Regions from separate parts of the Pseudomonas sp. GW822-FHT01E03 genome, predicted to be linked through region 2. Evidence: riboswitches for the same ligand, from Rfam matches in the RefSeq annotation. Region 2 holds a riboswitch; the other holds the start of a gene.
The links. Region 2 has a riboswitch for cobalamin ahead of cobW (cobalamin biosynthesis protein CobW). Riboswitches for the same ligand answer to the same signal wherever they lie in the genome.
Positions count from the first base shown of each region.

Region 1: another riboswitch for cobalamin. It lies ahead of cobO (cob(I)yrinic acid a,c-diamide adenosyltransferase); the one in region 2 lies ahead of cobW (cobalamin biosynthesis protein CobW).

Region 1 is NZ_JBXAOQ010000009.1:267,759-273,272, reverse strand. Features, by position in the region: gene bluB (5,6-dimethylbenzimidazole synthase) at 1-423, opposite strand, end outside; gene AC1RP7_RS19745 (cobyrinic acid a,c-diamide synthase CobB) at 420-1,757, opposite strand; gene cobO (cob(I)yrinic acid a,c-diamide adenosyltransferase) at 1,754-2,365, opposite strand; cobalamin riboswitch at 2,448-2,681, opposite strand; gene AC1RP7_RS19735 (hypothetical protein) at 2,835-3,419, shown strand; gene AC1RP7_RS19730 (PQQ-dependent sugar dehydrogenase) at 3,486-4,799, shown strand; gene AC1RP7_RS19725 (O-methyltransferase) at 4,938-5,514, opposite strand, start outside.
Region 2 is NZ_JBXAOQ010000007.1:390,767-396,280, reverse strand. Features, by position in the region: partial or broken gene cobN (cobaltochelatase subunit CobN) at 1-146, opposite strand, end outside; gene cobW (cobalamin biosynthesis protein CobW) at 150-1,220, opposite strand; cobalamin riboswitch at 1,324-1,536, opposite strand; cobalamin riboswitch at 1,742-1,967, shown strand; gene AC1RP7_RS17045 (CbtB domain-containing protein) at 2,089-2,280, shown strand; gene AC1RP7_RS17040 (CbtA family protein) at 2,292-2,999, shown strand; gene AC1RP7_RS17035 (cobalamin biosynthesis protein) at 2,996-3,409, shown strand; gene cobM (precorrin-4 C(11)-methyltransferase) at 3,491-4,237, shown strand; gene nfuA (Fe-S biogenesis protein NfuA) at 4,430-5,014, opposite strand; gene AC1RP7_RS17020 (fatty acid cis/trans isomerase) at 5,210-5,514, opposite strand, start outside.

The DNA.
Region 1 (5,514 bases), on a different contig from region 2:
CCACAGGTTCTGGATCGCGCAGGACAACGAAGCCATGTCCATTTCCGGCAGCGTGCGGCGGCCGAAGATATGCTGCTCGCGGTCATCCATCAGTGCGGCGACCAGCACCTCGGCACAATCGTTGATGCCTTCCACCTTGAGCTTCATGAACTCATCGCTGCGCTCGCCAAGGGCTTCGGCGGTGCGGATGCGTTCTTCTTCCACCAGGGCCTGGATTTGCCCGCGCAAGGCGCGATCGCTGATGCGGATGAAGCGCCAGGGCTGCATCAGGCCGACACTGGGGGCCTGATGCGCGGCTTCGAGCAGGCGACGGAGCAATTCGGGCTCGACGGTGCCGCCGCTGAAGTGGCGCATGTCGCGGCGCTCGGCGATGGCGCGGTACACCGCCGCGCGCTCGGCTTCGGAGAATGCGTTGTCGCTCATGGCCTCTTCGCGAGCAGGCTCGCTCCCACAGGGTTTTGGTCAGGCGCAAACAGCGCGGCAATCGCCGAGGGGTTCGACGGAAAATAAAAGTGTACGTAAGAGGCAGTCATCCGCCCCTCACGGTAGACCGCCTCCGCTCCGCGCCCGCCGTTAGGGCTCAAGCCACGGGCAATCGGCGCCAGTTCAGTGGTGGTCAGCGAATGGTGGTAGGTGTGCCCGCGCAGCGAGCCTTCCGGCAGTTCCACCGCTTGCAAAGCCAGCGCTGCCAGGCGCTTTTGCATGACTGCATCACCGGCCAGCAAGCCAACCAGTTCGGCGCGAGTGCCTTCGACATCGGTCAGGGAGTCGAGCAGATACAGCATGCCGCCACACTCGGCGAGCAACGGTTTGCCTGCCCGGTGGTGGGCGCGGATCGCATCGAGCATCGCGGTGTTTTGCGCCAGTGCAACGTGGTGCAGCTCCGGGTAACCGCCCGGCAGATACAGGCTGTCCGCCTGCGGCAACGCACGGTCGCGGATCGGCGAGAAGAATGACAACTCGGCGCCCATCGCCCGCAGCAGATCCAGGCTCGCGCCGTAGGTGAACGCAAAGGCTTCATCGCGGGCGACGGCAATGCGTACACCGGCCAGCAGCGGTTCGGCCGCGATGACATCAGGGGCGGCGAATTCGACTGCCGGTGGCAGCGCGACCTCGCAACTGCTGGCCAGGGCATCGGCTGCCGCATCGAGGCGCAGGTCGAGATCGTTCAACTCACTGGCCTGCACCAGCCCCAGGTGCCGGCTCGGCAATTCGATCCCGGTTTCCCGGGACAGCGCGCCGTACCAGCGCAACCCCTCAGTCAGGCTGCCTTCGAGCAGTTGCGCGTGGCGCAGCGTGCCGACACGATTGGCCAGCACGCCGGCGAACGGCAAGTCCGGCTGATAACGCGCCAACCCCAGGGCCAATGCGCCAAAGGTCTGGGCCATGGCGGTGCCATCGATCACCCCCAGCACCGGCACACCGAAATGCCGCGCCAGGTCGGCGCTCGACGGCGTACCGTCGAACAACCCCATGACGCCTTCGATCAGGATCAGGTCGGCTTCAGCGGCGGCTTCCCACAGCAACCGGCGACTCTCCTGCTCGCCGACCATCCACATGTCCAGCTGATACACCGGCGCACCGCTGGCGCGCTCGAGGATCATCGGATCGAGAAAGTCGGGCCCGCACTTGAACACTCGGACCTTGCGCCCCTGATTGCGATGCAATCGGGCCAGTGCCGCGGTGACGGTGGTCTTGCCTTGGCCAGAGGCCGGCGCGGCAATCAGTACCGCCGGACAGTGCCGAGGCTGACTCACAATTCGACGCCTTTCTGCGCTTTGATCCCGGCTTGAAAGGCGTGCTTGATCACGCCCATTTCGGTGACGGTGTCAGCCATCTCGATCATCTCCGGCTTGGCGGCACGACCGGTGACCACCACGTGTTGCATCGGCGGTCGGGCCTGCAAGTCGCTGAGCACCTGATCGAGATCGAGGTAGCCGTGCTTGAGGGCGATGTTCAGCTCATCGAGCACCACCAGACCGATGGACGGATCGCGCAGCAGTTGCTGCGACACCGCCCAGGCGGCTTCGGCGGCGGCGATGTCGCGCTGGCGGTCCTGGGTTTCCCAGGTAAAGCCTTCGCCCATCACATGAAAACGCACCTGCTCGGGAAAGCGCCGGAAGAACAACTCCTCCCCCGTACTGTTGCGGCCCTTGATGAACTGCACCACGCCGCATTGCATGCCGTGCCCCATGGCGCGGGCAAGCATGCCGAAGGCCGAACTGCTCTTGCCCTTGCCGTTGCCGGTCAGCACCAGTAGCAGGCCACACTCGTTCGGGGAATTGGCGATGCGCTCGTCGATCACGGCTTTTTTGCGCTGCATGCGCGCCAGGTGGCGTTCGTCACGATCGGGGGTATCAGTCATGGGGGAGCTCTCCGTTTAGGCAGGAATAACGGCGGGCAGGCACAAGAATAGAAGGCAACAAGCCTGGCATCGCCCACCGTGATGCCGCTGGATGAATCAGGCCGGTCTCCGGGCTCATGAGTGGCCGCGGGGCCAGACCGTGCGCCTTCCCGCATCAAATCGACACAGTGGCATCACACACAGTTTTCACTCATTTACCGTTGCGGGGGCAGCGCCGGAATTGCGGGCCTTCGACCAACAGAAGGACTCACTCACCGGCTTCCCTGTTTCACTCTGTCGACCCAAGCCACAGAGCACCTGAAACAAGCCGCGAAGGTTAGAGGGTTGGGGGTGGAGCGTCAATTAAAGCCGGGAGGCCATCGACCGAATAACTGCCATCAATCAATAAACTGACGTCAATCTTGTGCCACGCTCCCAGCAGTGATATCAAAGAGCCACAAACTCACAACACAACAACAAGGGTGAGCCCATGCAAGGCATGATCATCAGCAATCCAAAGCTGGAATTCCTGCGCCCGGTGCTCGAACGCTGGTTCGAATGCATCGACCGTTACAACGCCGTCCGCGGTGATGGCGACACACCGTACTGGCACGACGAGAAGGCCAATCTCGGACTACTGTCTGCCGCCGCCTGGATGGCCGAGATGGTCACGCTGCAACAGACGCCCACCCGCAAGCAGACCGAAGAAGGCGAACGCAACAGCCGCGCCGACCTGCTCCTGGCTTCACCCGAAACCCGCGCCTACATCCAGACCAGCCAGCGCTGGCCACGGGTCAACAGCCTCAACCTGACCCAGGCCCTGCTCGACATCGCCAGCGATGCCAAGCGCCTGAGCCACGCCAGCGACCTGAAACTCGGCTGCCTGTTCGTCGCCCCGCAAAAAGCCCAGCAGGGCGCCACACCGGAAGAACTCCAGGACATGGTCGACGACCTGCAAAAGGAACACACCTGCGCTGTTGCCTGGTATTTCCCTTATGCCTACCGCAAGTTGCGCAACGAAGCCGGCAACTATCACCCCGGCATAGCAGTGCTGTTCAAGGAGGCACGTGGCTAAGGGTTGAACCATCGGACGACAACGCGCCTCTATGATTAGAACAAGGCACTCATAGGGAAGACCCGCATGCGCACGCCCCCGCTCGTTCTCGTTATCGCGTTCTGCGGAGGGCTCGCCGCTTGTGGCGGAACCGCCCGCCTGCAAGTCTCCGATGGCACCGGTCCTTCGCCTCAACTGCCAGACCCCGACAAAACCCTGATCCCGATCGTGAACATCGCCCCGGCCATCGGCTGGCCGCAGGGTGCGAAGCCCATCGCCGCCAATGGCACCCAAGTGGCCGCTTTTGCCGAAGACCTGGATCACCCGCGCTGGCTTTATGTACTACCCAATGGCGATGTGCTGGTGGCGGAAACCAATGCCCCCCCAAAACCCGAAGACGGCAAAGGCATTCGCGGCTGGATCATGAAGAAATTCATGGGGCGTGCCGGAGCCAGGGTGCCCAGCGCCAACCGCATCACCTTGCTGCGCGACAAGGACCACGATGGGGTCGCGGAAACCCGCACGGTGTTTCTGCAAAACCTCAACTCGCCCTTCGGCATGACCCTGGTCGGCAATGACCTGTATGTGGCCGACACTGATCGCCTGCTGCGCTTTCACTATGAAAGTGGCGATACGCAGATCAAGTCACCGCCGGCAAAAGTGGTCGACCTGCCGGGCGGCCTGCTGAATCACCACTGGACCAAAAACGTCATCGCCAGCAAGGACGGCAGCAAGCTGTACGTCACCGTGGGTTCCAACAGCAACGTTGCGGAACACGGCATGGACAAGGAAGAAGGTCGTGCGGCGATCTGGGAAGTGGATCGCGCCACCGGCCAGCAGCGGATCTTCGCGTCCGGCCTGCGCAACCCCAATGGCATGGCCTGGGAACCGCACAGTGGCGCGCTGTGGACTGCGGTCAACGAACGGGATGAAATCGGCAGCGACCTGGTACCGGACTACATCACCTCGGTGAAAGACGGCGCATTCTATGGCTGGCCGTACAGTTACTTCGGCCAGCATGTCGATATTCGCGTCGAGCCGCAAAACCCGGACCTGGTGGCCAAGGCTATCGCCCCGGACTACGCCGTCGGCCCGCACACGGCATCACTGGGCCTGACGTTTGCCGAAGGCAACAAGTTACCGTCGCGCTTCAGGGAAGGCGCCTTCATCGGCCAGCACGGCTCCTGGAACCGCAAGCCGCACAGCGGCTACAAAGTGATTTTCGTGCCCTTCCGCGCCGGCAAGCCGGTCGGGAATCCGGTTGATGTGCTCAGCGGGTTTCTCAATGGCAAGGAAGAAGCCATGGGCCGCCCGGTGGGCGTGGTGATCGACCGACAGGGTGACCTGTTGGTGGCCGATGATGTGGGGAACAAGGTGTGGCGGGTTTCGGCTGCCAAATAACACCATCCCGGATGAACTCAGAACCCTGTGGGAGCGAGCTTGCTCGCGATGAGGGCACATTCAACATCGATGCTGACTGACCTACCGCTATCGTCGGAACGCCGCCCGGAGCAAGCTCGCTCCCACAGGATTTCCAGCTCAGCGTTTGCGGCAGAGAGTCAACCCATCACCCAACGGCAACAACGACAGATCCACCCGCGCATCGTCCTTCAACGCCCGGTTGAGCGCCTGGATCGCCCGGGTGTCCGCGCTCTCGGGACTGGTCTCGAGCACGCGCCCGCTCCATAGCGTGTTATCGAACACCGCCAGCCCGCCGACCCGCAGCAATCGCAGGGCGTGCTCCAGATAAGCCGGGTAGTTGGCCTTGTCGGCATCGATGAAAACCAGATCGAACTGGCCTGGCTGGTCCAGCTTGCCGAGGGTTTCCAGCGCAGGCGCCAGGCGCAGATCGATGCGTCCGGCCAGCCCGGCTTCCTGCCAGTAACGCAGGGCCGTGGCGTTGTAGTCACCGGAGATATCACAGCAAATCAGCGAACCCTCAGCGGGCAATGCCGCCGCCATGCACAGTGCGCTGTAACCGGTAAAGGTGCCGACTTCGAGCAAACGCCTGGCCCCCGTCAGTTTCACCAGCAAAGCAAGAAACTGCCCCTGCTCAGGCGCCACCTGCCAGCGTGCCATCGGCAGCGCCTGGGTCTCATCGCGCAAGCGCTTGAGC
Region 2 (5,514 bases):
TCGGGCAACTGCTGCGCCGCTTCGGCGAGCAGCGCCAGGCTGGAATCGCCGCTGCACAGGACCACTAGCTCGGCAGGAGTTTGTCCAAGGTCGGCAATGTTGTCATCCGACACGAAACCGCCGGGCTGGGTCCTGAGCAGGTGCATGGCTTACACGCTGAGCGCGGCGCGCAATTGCGCTTCGAGAACAGTGGCGTCCAGTTTCTGGCCGATCAGCACCAGGCGAGAGACTCGCGCCTCTTCGGCGCCCCACTGGCGGTCGAAATGCTTGTCAAAACGCGTACCCACGCCCTGGATCAGCAGGCGCATCGGCTTGCTCGGAATCGCAGCAAACCCCTTGACGCGCAGGATGCCGTGCTGGACCACCAACTGGGTCAGTGCGTCCAGCAGCAGGCTTTCGTCGGCTTGCGGCAGTTCGATGGAGATCGAATCGAAGGCGTCGTGATCGTGGTCATCATGATCGTCGTCGCCATCGTGATGATGGTCGTGGTGGCTGTGGCGGCTGTCGATGTGTTCTTCGGAGCCGACACCGAGGCCTATCAGCACGTCCAGCGGCAGGCGACCACTGCTGGCTTCGATGATTTTCACCGCTGGCGGCAATTCCTCGGCGACTTCCAGGCGCACACGGGCCAGGTCCGTCGGGTTGATCAGGTCGGTTTTGTTGAGGATCACCAGGTCAGCGCTGGCCAATTGGTCGGCGAACAGTTCGTGCAGCGGCGATTCGTGGTCCAGGTTCGGGTCGAGTTTGCGCTGGGCGTCGACCTGATCCGGGAACGCGGCGAAGGTGCCGGCGGCCACGGCCGGGCTGTCGACCACGGTGATGACCGCATCCACCGTGCAGGCACTGCGGATTTCCGGCCACTGGAAGGCCTGCACCAGCGGCTTGGGCAACGCCAGACCGGACGTTTCGATGAGGATGTGGTCGAGATCGCCGCGACGGGCCACCAGTTCGCGCATCACCGGGAAGAATTCTTCCTGGACGGTGCAGCACAGGCAGCCGTTGGCCAGTTCATAGACACGGCCGTTGGCTTCTTCTTCGGTGCAACCGATGGAGCATTGCTTGAGGATTTCGCCGTCGATGCCCAACTCGCCAAATTCGTTGACGATCACCGCGATGCGGCGACCCTGGGCGTTGTCGAGCATGTGGCGCAGCAGCGTTGTTTTACCCGAGCCGAGAAAGCCTGTAACGATGGTGACGGGGAGTTTGGCCAGTGTTTTCATCGGATGCCCTATGGCTAAGCTGGCGGGCATACGGGACGACGACCGGCAACGCGCACGCGCGTGCCTGAAGAGTTCGCCACCGGATCACCCCGCCCGGTTGAAAGTGAGAATCTGTGACGAGGCAGGTCTCCTGGCTGACGGTGTGCCGGGCTTGAGCCTGGCATTCGCTGCGCCTTCCCGCCGGCCTCATGGATTGAGTCAGCAGTGGCGTGGCAACGAACATCACCGTTCACAGTTGCGGGGGCAGCCGCGGCATTGACCGCGTTCCCTTCTTAGCTTCGACAAACGCCGAAGAACCTCGAAAGCGCAAGGCTACGCATGGTCTTGGGGCGGGTCAATGTTCATGCTGAGTTCTGTAGCGCCTGTAACGACCCAATCGCGAGCAAGCTCGCTCCCACAGGGGATGGGGCTCTTTGAGAAAAATGCGGTCAAATGTGGGAGCGAGCTTGCTCGCGATTGGGTCGACCCGGTTCCGAATTGAGAACCCCTGCCAATTGACGCCCAACCCCCGCCCATGCTCTCCTACACACCTTGTTACGGGTGCCCTTCACAGGGTGAAACGGGAAACCGGTGAATCATGTGCTTTACTCTTAAGCCATGTCAGTCCGGTGCTGCCCCCGCAACGGTAAGCGAGCGAAGCGTCAGATCCACTGTGCCACTGCGGCATGGGAAGGTGATGCTTTCAGGTCCAGGCGCAAGCCTTTGCCCCTCGTGAGCCCGGAGACCGGCCCGCAACACAAAGTGACCAGTACGATCACTGAACCAACAAACCCGCGGTGGGCGGGCGCTGTTTGAAACCTTGCGCGCCTGGTCGTGCGGGGTTTTGCATGCGCTCTTATTCCCCGCTGACAGACCAGAGGGAAACGCCATGTCGATCATCAGCAGCGCCGAACACACAGCCGCAAGCACCACCTCAACCCTGACCCAACGTCTGGCCGCCGCCGTCTGCGCGTCGATCCTGGGCGCATGCCTTGTGTATTTCGCCGGTTTCTCGCACATCGAAGCGGTGCACAACGCCGCCCACGATACCCGTCACAGCTCCGCGTTCCCGTGCCATTGAGAGCTGTCGACATGATCAAGCGTATTGCGCAAACCGCAGGTTTCACCGGGCTGCTGGCCGCCCTGTTGCTGACCCTGCTGCAAAGTTTCTGGGTCGCCCCGCTGATTTTGCAGGCCGAGACCTACGAAAAAGCCGAACCGGCCGCTGTTGAAATGCATGAACACGCCGACGGTGCGATGGCTGCTCACACTCATGATGCACAAGCCTGGGAGCCGGAAGATGGCTGGCAGCGCGTGCTGTCGACCACTGGTGGCAACCTGGTGGTGGCGGTCGGTTTCGCCCTGATGCTGGCCGGCCTGTACACCTTGCGTGCGCCGACCAAAACCTCTCAAGGCCTGCTCTGGGGCCTGGCCGGTTACGCAACCTTCGTGCTCGCGCCGACCCTCGGTCTGCCACCTGAATTGCCAGGCACTGCCGCCGCCGACCTCGCACAACGGCAACTGTGGTGGGTCGGTACCGCCGCCTCCACCGCCGTCGGTATTGCGCTGATCGTGTTCAGCCGTCACTGGCTGATGAAAGTCCTCGGCGCGGCGATCCTCGCCGTCCCCCATGTGATTGGCGCGCCGCAACCGGAGGTGCATTCGATGCTTGCTCCAGAGGCACTGGAAACCCGGTTCAAAATCGCTTCGCAACTGACCAACGTGGCATTCTGGCTGGCCCTGGGCCTGATCAGCGCCTGGTTGTTCCGTCGCAAAAGCGATGGTCAATACAACGCATGACTGACGTCAGCACAGCGCCGACCCTGGTGGTCGGTCTGGGCTGCCAACGGGGCTGCCCCGTCAGCACGTTGCTGGCGCTGCTCGATCAGGCGCTGGAGGCGCACCAGATAGCTCGTCATGAAATCAAGGCGCTGGCCAGCATCGATTCGAAGCGCGACGAACCTGCACTGATCGAACTGGCTCAGCAACTCGGCCTGGAACTGATGTATTTCAGCAGTGAGCAACTGGCCGCTTATGAACCGCAACTCAGCCATCAATCGCAAATAGCGTTTGAACGCACCGGTTGCTACGGCGTTGCGGAAAGCGCCGCACTGGCCCTGGCCGAACAACTGGCCCAGGCCCCGGCAAAACTGCTGATTCCACGACAAAAATATGCCCAGGCAACCCTGGCATTGGCTGGCGCTGCGTAAAAACCGATAATCCCCGCCTTTGATCATGAACATTCTTCATCTGAAGACCTGTTCAGCCCCTTTTTCCCACAGGAACCGACGATGACCGTCTACTTCATTGGCGCAGGTCCCGGCGACCCCGAACTGATCACCGTCAAGGGCCAGCGGCTGATTCGCAGTTGCCCGGTGATCATATATGCCGGCTCACTGGTACCGGCCGCCGTACTGGAAGGTCACTGTGCCGAACAGGTGGTCAACAGCGCCGAACTGCACCTGGAACAGATCATCGACCTGATCAAGACCGCCCACGCCAAAGGCCAGGATGTGGCCCGGGTGCACTCTGGCGATCCGAGCCTGTATGGCGCCATTGGCGAGCAGATTCGCTATCTGCGTGAACTGGGCATTGCGTTCGAAATCGTACCCGGCGTGACTGCCACAGCCGCTTGCGCAGCGCTCTTGGGCGCGGAACTGACCCTGCCGGACATTTCGCAGAGCGTGATCCTGACTCGCTACGCCGACAAAACCGCCATGCCACCCGGAGAGGAATTCTCCAGCCTGGCGCAGCACGGCGCGACCATGGCGATTCATTTGGGGGTCAGTCACCTGACGAAGATCGTCGAGGAACTGCTGCCCCATTACGGCGCCGATTGTCCGATTGCGGTGGTGCATCGAGCGAGCTGGCCGGATCAGGATTGGGTGGTGGGCACGCTGGCAGATATTGCCGGGAAGGTTGAATCAAAGGGATTTCGTCGTACGGCGTTGATTCTGGTGGGTCGGGTGCTGGGCAGTGACCACTTCAGCGAGTCATCGCTGTATCGTGCGGGGCATGCGCATCTTTACAGGCCCTGATTCACCACCAACCCTGTGACGAGGGGGCTTGCCCCCGTTCGGCGGCGTAGCCGTCGCAAATCCTGTTTACCCGTAAAAAACCAGGGCCGCTTCGCAGCCCAACGGGGGCAAGCCCCCTCGCCACAGGTTTCCAATCACCCATAAAAAAACGGCGCTCACGGGGCGCCGTTTTTTCAATTCGCAGCGAACACCTTAGTAGTAGGCGTTTTCTTTCTGCGTGTGGTCGGTCACGTCGCGAACACCTTTGAGCTCCGGGATGCGCTCGAGCAAGGTGCGCTCGATGCCTTCCTTCAGTGTCACGTCGGCCTGGCCGCAGCCCTGGCAACCACCACCGAACTGCAGGACGGCGATGCCGTCTTCGACCACGTCGATCAGGCTGACCTGACCGCCGTGGCTGGCCAGCCCCGGGTTGATCTCGGTTTGCAGGTAGTAGTTGATGCGCTCGTTGATCGGGCTGTCGGCGTTGACCATCGGTACCTTGGCGTTTGGCGCCTTGATGGTCAGCTGGCCGCCCATGCGGTCGGTGGCGTAGTCGACAACGGCATCGTCCAGGAAGGCTTCGCTGAAGTGGTCGATGTACGCAGTGAAGCTTTTCAGCCCCAGCGCGGTGTCTTCGGGTTTTTCTTCGCCCGGCTTGCAGTAGGCAATGCAGGTTTCGGCGTACTGGGTGCCAGGCTGGGTGATGAAGACGCGGATGCCGATGCCCGGGGTGTTCTGCTTGGAGAGCAGATCAGCCAGGTAATCGTGGGCGGCGTCAGTGATGGTAATAGCGGTCATGGAAACTCCTCGCAGGCTTGGGCGCAGTTTACGCCAATCAACGCGCCGGACAAAGTCCTAGTATTTTTGTCGGGAAAGATTGTCCACAAACCCCCTGTAGGAGCGAGCTTGCTCGCGATGGTGTGTCAGTCGACATCAATGCAACTGATCCATCATCGCGAGCAAGCTCGCTCCTACAGGGGGGGCGGTGATTGTTCAGAGGTTCTCGTAGCGATTCATGTCCAGCACGCCCTCTTCCACCGGATCGTTTTCGTGGATGTAGCGGCTCAGGTCATGGAAATAAGCCCAGAATTGCGGATGACTGCGGCGTATTCCCCAGCGTTCGACGATTTTCTCGAAGCTGTCGGTGTCCTTGGCGCTTTCCATCGCATCCACAAACGCCGGCACCTGCCCGGCCGGGATGTTGAACATGAAGTTCGGGTAGCTACTGAGCACACCCGGGAAAATCGTCAAAGTGTCGAGCCCCGGTTGATAGCGCAGTGATTCACCGAGCAAAAACG